Regions from separate parts of the Weizmannia sp. FSL K6-0777 genome, predicted to be linked through region 1. Evidence: riboswitches for the same ligand, from Rfam matches in the RefSeq annotation. Region 1 holds a riboswitch; the other holds the start of a gene.
What was found. Region 1 has a riboswitch for cobalamin ahead of NST70_RS01380 (ribonucleoside-diphosphate reductase subunit alpha). Riboswitches for the same ligand answer to the same signal wherever they lie in the genome.
Positions count from the first base shown of each region.

Region 2: it holds a riboswitch for cobalamin, as region 1 does, so the genes downstream of both, NST70_RS15080 (terpene cyclase) here and NST70_RS01380 (ribonucleoside-diphosphate reductase subunit alpha) in region 1, are expected to answer to the same signal.

Region 1 covers NZ_CP151971.1:268,538-273,789, reverse strand. Annotated here, with positions in the region: gene NST70_RS01380 (ribonucleoside-diphosphate reductase subunit alpha) at 1-1,840, opposite strand, end outside; gene NST70_RS01375 (hypothetical protein) at 1,791-2,009, opposite strand; cobalamin riboswitch at 1,966-2,162, opposite strand; gene NST70_RS01370 (heavy-metal-associated domain-containing protein) at 3,415-3,636, opposite strand; gene NST70_RS01365 (cation-translocating P-type ATPase) at 3,658-5,252, opposite strand, start outside.
Region 2 covers NZ_CP151971.1:3,144,495-3,149,746, reverse strand. Annotated here, with positions in the region: gene NST70_RS15090 (ECF transporter S component) at 1-435, opposite strand, end outside; gene NST70_RS15085 (DUF4430 domain-containing protein) at 448-1,203, opposite strand; gene NST70_RS15080 (terpene cyclase) at 1,210-2,610, opposite strand; adenosylcobalamin (AdoCbl) riboswitch at 2,647-2,794, opposite strand; gene htpG (molecular chaperone HtpG) at 2,960-4,837, shown strand; gene NST70_RS15070 (M20 family metallopeptidase) at 5,143-5,252, shown strand, end outside.

The DNA.
Region 1 (5,252 bases):
GCAAGCCGTATTTTTTCACTTCTTCAGCAAGCGCCAACCAGCGTTCACTTGTGTAGCCTTTACCGGTAAAATAAGCGCCGGTGCTCCACTTGCTGCCTGGAAATGCCGGATAGCTGCCTTTTTCCCTGGCTAATTCCATGCTGCTTTTAATCGCATAGTAGGCAATGTTTTCGTACAGTTTATCCGCATATTCGACGGCTGCTTCCGTTTCCCATTCAATTCCCTCAAGTGCCAGCAAATGATGCCAGCCAAACGTGCCAAGCCCGACCGCACGGTACTTTTTGTTCGTGATTTGCACTTGTTTAATGGGCAACGTATTGACATCAATCACATGATCGAGCATGCGGACCTGGATGCGGATAAGCCGTTCGAGCACCCCGTCCGGGACAGCTTTCCCAAGATTGATGGAACTCAAGTTACAGACGACATAATCCCCGGAACGGTATTTCTTTACGATCACATTTTCTTCTTTGATCCATTCTTCAATCAGCTCAGTCGGGGACTGGTTCTGGGCAATTTCCGTGCATAAATTGGAGCAGTAAATGATCCCTTTGTGGCTGTTCGGGTTTTGCCGGTTCACTTCATCGCGGTAAAACATAAACGGCGCTCCTGTTTCAAGTTGCGATCTCATGATGCGCTTCATAATCTCGATCGCCGGAACTTTCCTTTTCGAACGGAGATCGGCATGGATGCACGCCTCATATTTTTCACGCCAGCTCCCTTTTCCCTTCTCTTCATCGTAAAAATCTTCAAGAGCAAACCCCATGACTTCTTTTACTTCATGCGGATCAAAAACATACCAGTCCCCGCGCTTTTCCACCTGTTCCATAAAATAATCTGGGATGCACACGCCTGTATAAATATCGCGGGCACGGAGCCGGTCATCGCCGTTATTTAACTTCAAATCGAGAAAATCTTCAATGTCGCGGTGCCACACATCGAGGTAGACGGTAATGGCGCCTTTTCTTGTCCCGAGCTGGTCAACGCTCACTGCCGTGTTGTTCAGTTGTTTGATCCACGGCACCACACCACTCGACATGCCCGGGAAACCTTTAATCGCGCTTCCCCGTCCACGGATTTTTCCCATATACACACCGATCCCGCCGCCGTTTTTCGAAAGCTGGGCGATGTCGGTGTTACTGTCATAGATTGATTGCAGGCTGTCCGCCACTGTATCAATGAAACAACTCGAGAGCTGGCCATGCGTTTTGCCCGCATTCGCGAGCGTCGGGGTTGCGACCGTCATGTACAGATTGCTGAGTGCCCAGTACGCTTCCTTCACATGTTCCATCCGGGTTTCCTGCTGTTCATCCTGCATCAGGTACATCGCAATCACCATCCAGCGCTCTTGCGGCAGTTCATAGACATGCTTTTCAAAATCACTTGCCAGATAACGGGTTACGAGCGTATAGAGGCCGGGATACGTAAAAAGCAAATCCTTCTCCGGGTCGATTAGGCGGCCGAGCGTTTCTATTTCCTGCTTTGTATATTTGTCAAGCAGTTTTGGAGAATAAATGCCTTTTTCTACCAGCTGCCTGATCAAATCATAGAAAGACCCGTACTTGAGGGTTGGATCATAATGCCGGTTTTTGGCGGCTTCGGCATAAAGCTTATGTAAGTAAATTCTCGCTGCAAAGAATGTCCAGGCCGCACCTGCTTCATCGATATTTTCAAGGGCATGTTTAATAAGTAGATCTGTTTTTTCCACCAAAGAGGCATCCTGGTCCCATAACTTTAAAATCTTTTCCTTATAAGCGCCGGTTTCAATCTCCAGGCCTGCAGACATTTGATCAATGAGCTGCAAAATCATTTCTTTTGATTCCAGTTGAATAGATATCACGTTTTCTCCTCCCTTTTTTGAACGCAAAAAAACCGTTCATTTCAGGGGGATGAACGGCAAAAACGGCAGAAAAACAGCATCCGTGATCATCTGTTTTACCGTTTCCCGTTCCCGCACCCCGAAGAATAGAAACTTCAAGTATTGGCAGGTCTCCTGGCTTGTGTTTCATTCTAATGAAGCCCTTCCCATACCGCCGCCAAAAAAAGCAGCCGGTACAGTGGTTTGCTCTTTCGTCCACACTGACAGTTGCGGGGGCAGCTCCGGTTTCCCACCGGATTCCCTTTTCAGGCATCTCAAAGCCACCAATACTCGCATACTATATTTAGTATTTTTTTGTTTTAGAATTTCTATATGTTGTTATCCTACCATATTCGACAAAAGATATCAATCCTCAGTTACGTTGAATATGTTTCAAGTTTGTCCGTAAAAAGATGCCGAATACGGAGCAGCCTTCTTCGCCTTTTTCCTTAAGGAATGGATTTTCACAGTCCGTTATCCATTTTAGACGATTGAGGGAGCAGGTACAATACATCGGTTTGACTTTACCCATTAAATTTCTCCCCCACACATGACATTGCAAAAAACCAGAAGCACAATGGCAAAAATTTTAAGCGTTTCCTTCTCATAGGGGCGCTCTTCGTAAAGCACTGGTGAAAATGTGGGCTGCTGCCTTCACATAGAACCCGGCTACGTTAAGGGAGCATGGAAAAACGAAGGCCTTTCTTCACATAGGGCGCGGCTATGTTAAGGAAGCGTGGAAAAATGAAGGGCTTTCTTCACATAGAGCCCATCTACGTTAAGGAAGAACGGAAAAATGAAGATCTTCCTTCACATAGGGCGCGGCTATGTTAAGGAAGCTTGAAAAAACGGAGGTCTTCCTTTACATAGAGGGCGGCTACGTTAAGGAAACACGGAAAATTGACGGCCTTCCTTTACATAGAGTGCGGCTACGTTAAGAAAGCTTGAAAAAATGACGGCCTTCCTTCACATAGAGCCCGGCTACGTTAAGAAAGCTTGCAAAATTGACGGCCTTCCTTCACATAGAGCCCAGCTACGTTAAGGAAGAATGCAAAAACGACGGCCTTCCTTCACATAGAGCCCGCCTACGTTAAGAAAGCATGCAAAAACGGAGGTCTTCCTTCACATAGAACCCGGCTATGTTAAGGAAGCTTGCAAAATTGACGGCCTTCCTTCACGTAGAACCGGCTACGTTAAGAAAGCATGCAAAAACGACGGCCTTCCTTCACATAGAACCCGGCTACGTTAAGAAAGCATGCAAAAACGACGGCCTTCCTTCACATAGAGCCCAGCTACGTTAAGGAAGCACGAAATAACGAAGATCTTCCTGTTAAGGAAGCTTGAAAAAAACGGAGGCCTTCCTTCACATAGAACCTGTCTACGTTATAGAGGCAATCCCGATTAGCCCGTTATTCCCGCCCCTTTCAAGCAGCAGTTGCAAAAATGAAAAAGTTGATCCAACAACCGCGACCTTTCTGGGCTGATTCGTATACGTCTTTCAGGTTGCAAAAAAAGAAAAGGTTGGGACCAACAACTGGCCTCAACCTTATCCTTTTTTAATTCGTCTTCACTGCTTGAACTTGATAGCCTGTTTTTTCAACGATTTCTTTCAATTCATCTGCCGAAACCTTTGCCTCGTCAAAATCCACTTTTGCTTTGCTGGCGTTGAAAAGTACTTTCACATTTTCCACACCTTCCACTTTGTCCAGCGCGCCTTCTATTTTTTTCATACAAGACGGACAGGTTAACGTTTCTAATTGCATCACGGCTTTTTTCATTCCGTTTCCCTCCTTTTGTTTTTATTTTACATGCCGCACTGGTTTCCGTAATTGATCTCCATCAAGTTGGCCGATTTTGCTGATCTTGAACTTCTGCCGTCCGCCCTTTGGTGCAAATCCGATCAACCGCATTGCATTTAGAATAACAGCTAAAACGCTTCCTTCATGGACAAACATCCCGGCTGCAAGGTCTACTTGTCCCCGAAGAACACCAACAAGCAAAAATACGACGACCGAAAGTGCAATTGCTATATTCTGTTTCATATTCCGCATCGTTTTTTTCGACAGGGCAAAGGCATGGGCATATTGGGAAAGCTTGTCTGCCATCAAAACGATATCAGCCGTTTCGATAGAGATATCCGTTCCGCCTTTCCCCATGGCAAGCCCGATATCTGCCGTTGCAATCGCAGGGGCATCATTCATGCCGTCTCCTGCCATCGCCACAACAGCTCCTTCCTCTTTCAGTTTCTTCACATAGTCCACTTTTTCATCCGGAAGCAGCTCTGCATGAAAGGCATCAATACCCAATTGGTTGGCGACGGCTCGGGCGGTATGGCGGTTATCGCCTGTTAACATGACGATCCTTTTGATCCCGGCAGCGCGCATGTCCTCCAAGGCAGCCCGGGCATCTTCACGGATTTGGTCGGCGATGGACAGAATGGCTTCCAACTTTCCATTGACCGCAATAAAAATAGCAGTATTCCCCATTTTTTCACGATCGGTTGCGTAACTGCCCGCTGATGGAGAAATGGTGATGCCTTGTGCTTCCATCAATTTGCGGTTCCCCACAGTAATGGCTATGCCATCAATGGTTGCCGTCATGCCTTTCCCTTTTATCGCTTCACCTTCCTGCAAGTGATACCGGTTAAACGGGATGCCCCTTGCTTCTGCTTCTTTCACAATCGTTTGGCCGAGCGGGTGTTCAGAAACGGTTTCCGCCTTGGCCACAAGCCCGAGCACTTCCTCTTCGCGCCTTGTGCCAAGCAGGTGCAAATCCGTGACTTCCGGCTTCCCTTTTGTCAGCGTGCCGGTTTTATCAAATACGAGCGTATCCACTTTTGACAGTTTTTCCATCACATCCCCGCCTTTGATCAGCGCACCGTGTTTCGCGCCGTTTCCAATTCCCGCTACGTTTGACACGGGAGCGCCAATCACGAGCGCACCTGGGCAGGCAATGACCAGGAAGGTAATCGCTTTGTGAAAATCACGGGTAAAAACAAACACGGCGAGTGCAAGGATGACAATCGCCGGTGTGTAATAGTTTGCAAACCGGTCGAGGAAACGTTCGGTTTTCGATTTTGCATCCTGTGCTTCTTCCACCAGTTCAATCATCTTTGCAAAGGTTGTGTCATTCCCGACCTTTTCAGCGATCATTTCGATATAGCCGTTATCTAAAATCGAGCCGCTAAAAACAGGATCGTTTTCTTTTTTCATGACGGGTGCCGGTTCCCCGGTAACCGCTGATTCGTTCACGAATGCCCGGCCCTTTGCAATGGTCCCGTCAACCGGAATTTTGCCGCCCGGGAGGACAACCAGCTTGTTCCCTACCCGGACGCGATCTGCGGCCGTTTTTTTTCGGGTTCCGTCTTCTTGAAGCAAGATCGCTTCCTGCGGGG
Region 2 (5,252 bases), 710 kb from region 1:
CCAAAACGCAAACGGCCCGCCGATAAATAAATAATTTAATGAAACCATAAAGCCGAACAGGAAGCCGGTAAAAGCTGCATACAGACATAACACGAGATGCGGGACTTTTTTGTATAACTCTTTCTTGCCGAGCAGGCCGGAAAGCACCGCGATAGTACCCCACGCAAGAAATTGCATGATCGCAAACAGCCCCATGCCGAGAAACATGTCGGAACCGAAGACCGTCAAAAAGGCAAGCGCCAAACCGAAGCGGATGCCGAAAACAAAAGAACTGCAAATGATGATCACGGTGCACGGCTGGACATTCGGGACCGATGCCATCAAAATCCGCCCGGCGACGCTCAGGGCCGCCAGCATGGCAAGAAGCGCCATTCTCCTTGTCAGCCGTGAAGCGGTTTTCGCTGACTTCCTTTTTTCAAGCGGCTGATTCCCCATTTTATGCATCTCCTATTTAGAATAGAACCAGACAACCTGATCGCCGGTTTTTAGTTTATACGACCCTGCGGAAACGTTTGGCTCTTTTCCGTTTACTTTATATTTCCAGCCGCTCATGCCGCCTTGATCCCCTTCATACTGGCCATTAATGCCCTTTACATAGACGGTTGCACCGGACCCGGAATAATCGAGGCTTACGCCTTCAGAAGCGGCGGCTTTTTTTAAAGCGGAAAATGCAGTGTCTCCGCTTTTATAACTGTATTTGCCGCTGAAAACCGGCCCTTTGTAGCCCTTTACGGTTAAAGAAACCGTTTCAGCTTTTGCTTTAGATGGCGCTGCGGTGTTGCCGGAAGCGTGGCTGCTGCCGGACCCGGACGAAGAAGCCCCGGTTGTCGTTTTCGTTGATGTGCTGGATGTGACCGCCGTTTTGGTATTTGTGGCAGGTGCTTTATCCGTCTTGCTGTCTGCAGAAGCCTTTTCTTCAGCATTTTTGGAGTGGGCAGCTGAATCCGCCGCATTGCTTTCGGATCCGCCCGTATTGCTTTTTTCATCCGTTTTGTTGCTGCCGGCGGCGTCCGTTTTCTTTCCGGATGTACTGTCTTTTGCTGCCGCATCCTTTTCCTTCGCTGAAGTGTTTGCAAGTTGTGTTGTTTCTGAATAAGTTTTAACGGTTTTCGATTCAAAATGGAAACCATCGATAAAAAACCAGGCGCCGAATGCAATCAATAAAACGGCAATACTATCAATAATGATACTTTTATATTTCATTCCTGCTCATACCCCCAGAAATTTTTTACGGATGATTAGCAGGATGACGCCTGCACCCGCAGAAAGGGAACCGACCCAGCCGTGCACAGGAGAAACACCCGTTGTTTTGGTAATGACGACTTTTTTCGGCTCTTGCTGCACATCTTCTGCAGGGGGTGCCTGGGCAGCTGCAGTTGCAGGCTTGTCCTCTTTTTTTGCATTTGAAGCTGTTTTTGTTTTTGCCGGCGTTTGTTTTTTGGCTGCAGCCGGTTTTTCCACCGTATTGGTTTTTGTAGTGGTGTTGTTATGCGTAATCGTATGGTCTTTCGTATTCGTAATGGTGTTCGTTTTGGTTACGACTTCTTTCGTATGCTTTTCAACCACTCTCGGAGGAGCTGCAGCCGGGCTGTGACCGGGACTTTTGCCTGGATCTTTGTCTTCAGCATCCGAATCAGTTGCGCCCGTACTGCCGGCATCGGATCTGCTAATATTCCTGAAGTTATACAGGGTATCTCCTTTTAGAAAAAGGTCATAGGCGACAAGGGCTTGGAAAACCTGTTCTGTTGAAAAGCTGTCTGAAGATTCGCTTGTCGTTTGCCATTTGTACCCGCCGTTTTTGGAATCTTTATATGTGCTGAGTGCAGAAATAGGATTCGTGCCTTTTTTAACAAAATCACCGGTTGTCGGGTCAACGCCGACAGAGACAAGACCGATGATGGCCTGGGCGGTTGTGCACGAATTAATGCCGTAGTTGTCAAAGCTGGCGTTTTCTTTTTCTGCTGCCTTCAAGTATTTAATGCCGTCACGGATTGCCGTGTTCACATCTTTATCATGTTTATCCTGATAAGTGCCAAGTGCGGTCAGTACCATGCCGGTTGAGTCAACATCCGAATTTTTGGCGGAAGAACTCCAGCTCCAACCGCCGTCCGGAAGTTCCGCATCAACCAGTTTTGCTGCAATTTTAGCAGGAGTATTCGGTGCATCACTCGGAATCTCATAGTCATCCGTATTCAAAGCGATTAAATCATAGGCATATCCGGTTACCGAGCTTTCTGCCGCCGTATCGTATACGCGTTTGATCAAATTCTGCTTTTGAAAGTTTTCCGGATCCTCTCCAATCGCTTTTAGAGCGATGATGGTCTTAACGAGTTCCGTACCGGTTACCTTTTTGGCATTCACCCGGTCTGTTAAAACTCCCCGGTACTGCTTTATCTCATTGGCTGTTAGCAAATTCTCCTTTGCCAGTGCGGCTACTGCAAAATCAGAGTTTAAAGCGGAAGATTTAAAATATGATGCCGTATTCTTTATGTCTTTGCTGACAGATACTGCTGCAAAGCTTTCGGACGGGAAAGATAACACAAAAATAAGAACAATTCCCCAGAGAATCCCGAACCATTTTTTCCCCACCATTACCGCTCTCCTTTCCATAAAAAAACCCCTGTACAAAAAGAGGTATACAAGGGCAAAAATTTTTCGCCTATACCTCGTAGGCTTCAAATAAACCGGCAGCTTGGGAGAAAGATCTGACTTAGGAAAATTTTTTCCATCACAGTGGCGGGACCGTACAGGAATTTCACCTGTTTCCATCGCCCAGGCCCGTATTTAGATGTCAGTTACTAATTATAGAACAACCCCTGCCTGTTGGAAAGGACAATTTCTGCCACTGTTTCATTGACAAACAAGCGGTGCTGTGCTAAAAAATAAGATGTTAGCACTCTTGCGTTCGGAGTGCTAAAGGGGCATTGCCATCATTTATACATATAAAGGAGAGATCGAAGTGGCGGTAAAGGAATTTAAAGCAGAATCCAAACGGCTTCTCGACATGATGATCCACTCGATTTACACGCAAAAAGAAATTTTCTTGCGCGAGCTGATATCCAACGCCAGCGACGCGATCGATAAAATTTATTACAAAGCTTTGACAGATGAAAATTTAACATTTGATAAAGACAGCTACTACATTCAAATTACCCCGGACAAAGAAAACAGGACACTGACGGTTTCCGATACCGGGATCGGCATGACGGAGACGGAACTGGAAGAAAACCTCGGCACCATTGCACAAAGCGGTTCACTTGCGTTTAAAAATGACAATGAAATGAAAGACGGATATGACCTCATCGGCCAGTTCGGCGTCGGTTTCTACTCGGCATTCATGGTGGCAGATGAAATTACCGTCATTTCCAAGGCTGCAGGGAGCGATCAGGCTTATAAATGGCAGTCGAAAGGCGCGGAAGGCTATTCAATTGAACCGTGCGAAAAAGACGGCAACGGCACGGAAATTATATTGAAGCTGAAAGAAAACACAGAGGATGAAGACTACGATCAGTACCTGGAAGAGTACCGGCTGCGGGCCATCGTGAAAAAATATTCTGATTTTATCCGCTACCCGATTAAAATGGAAGTAACGGAAAGGCGCCTGAAAGAAGGCAGCGAAGATGAGTACGAAGAGGTCAAAGAAGAACAAACGCTCAACAGCATGGTCCCGATCTGGCGCAAAAACAAAAACGAACTGACAGACGAAGATTATGAGCAATTTTATATGGAAAAGCATTACGGCTTTGACAAACCGGTTAAGCATATCCACATCAAAGTCGACGGCACTGTGCGTTACAATGCGATTCTTTACATTCCGGAAAAAATTCCGTTCGATTATTATACGCCGGAATATGAAAAAGGGTTGGAACTGTATGCGAATGGCGTCCTGATTATGGAAAAATGCCCGGATCTTTTACCGGATTACTTCAGCTTTGTCAAAGGGATGGTCGATTCCGAAGATTTGTCTCTGAACATTTCGCGGGAAATGCTCCAGCACGACCGTCAGCTGAAGCTGATTGCGAAAAATATCAAAAGCAAAATCAAACGCGAACTGGCAAACCTTTTGAAAGAGAACCGCGAGCAGTACGAAGCGTTTTTCAAATCATTCGGCCGCCAGCTGAAATTCGGTGTGTACAATGAATTTGGCGCGCACAAAGAAGATTTGCAGGATCTCCTGATGTTTTATTCTTCAAAAGAGAAAAAGCTTGTTACGCTTGATGAATACGTAAGTCGCATGCCGGAAGACCAAAAATACATTTATTACGCAACCGGCGAGTCGATCGACCGGATTGAAAAATTGCCGCAGACGGAACTTGTGCTTGATAAAGGATACGAAATCCTTTATTTTACGGAAGATATTGATGAATTTGCGATTAAGATGCTCATGAATTATAAGGAAAAAGAATTCAGGTCCGTGTCAAGCGGCGACCTCGGCTTTGAAACGGAAGACACAAAAGAAACCGATGCCGAGGAAAAAGAAAACAAAGATCTCTTTGCATTTATGAAAGAGGCACTGGACGGAAAAGTGAAAGATGTCCGCGCCTCGCACCGCTTAAAATCGCATCCGGTCTGCTTCACCACGGACGGCGAAGTATCAATTGAAATGGAAAAGGTGCTGAGCGCCATGCCGAACGGGCAAAATGTGAAAGCCGATAAAGTGCTCGAAATTAACATCCATCATGATGTATTTAACGCATTAAAAGAGGCGTTCGCCCATGACAAGGACAAATGCAAGCTTTATACAAACCTGTTGTATAACCAGGCGCGGCTGATTGAAGGGCTCGAGATTGAAGACCCGGTTGCATTTTCAAATGATATTTGCAAAATGATGGCATAAGGAAGCCCGCATATTGCAAAAAAGCCACGGGACATCCAGCAAATCTACGGCCCCCGCGACGGCCGGCATGGTTGCTGTGCCCGTGCCGGTGAGCACCGGGACATTTGCAAACCGTATGGCTGGAACATTTCATGAATAGCAGTAGTTTATATGACGAAGAAGGCTCCATCTGAAAGCAAGATGGGGTCTTTTTGTATTTTTTATAAAAAAAGGGTTGCCCGAATGGGAAAGGTGATGTATATTTATAACATATTATTTATAAATATTAACTTTGGCGCACACGAACAATACAAGGGGGCCATCCAATGAAGGAACAGCTTAGACACCATTTGAGTCAAATCGAGTCCAAGCTCTGGGAAATGAGCGACTACTTATATCATCATCCCGAACTTGGCGACCAGGAATACCAGTCTAT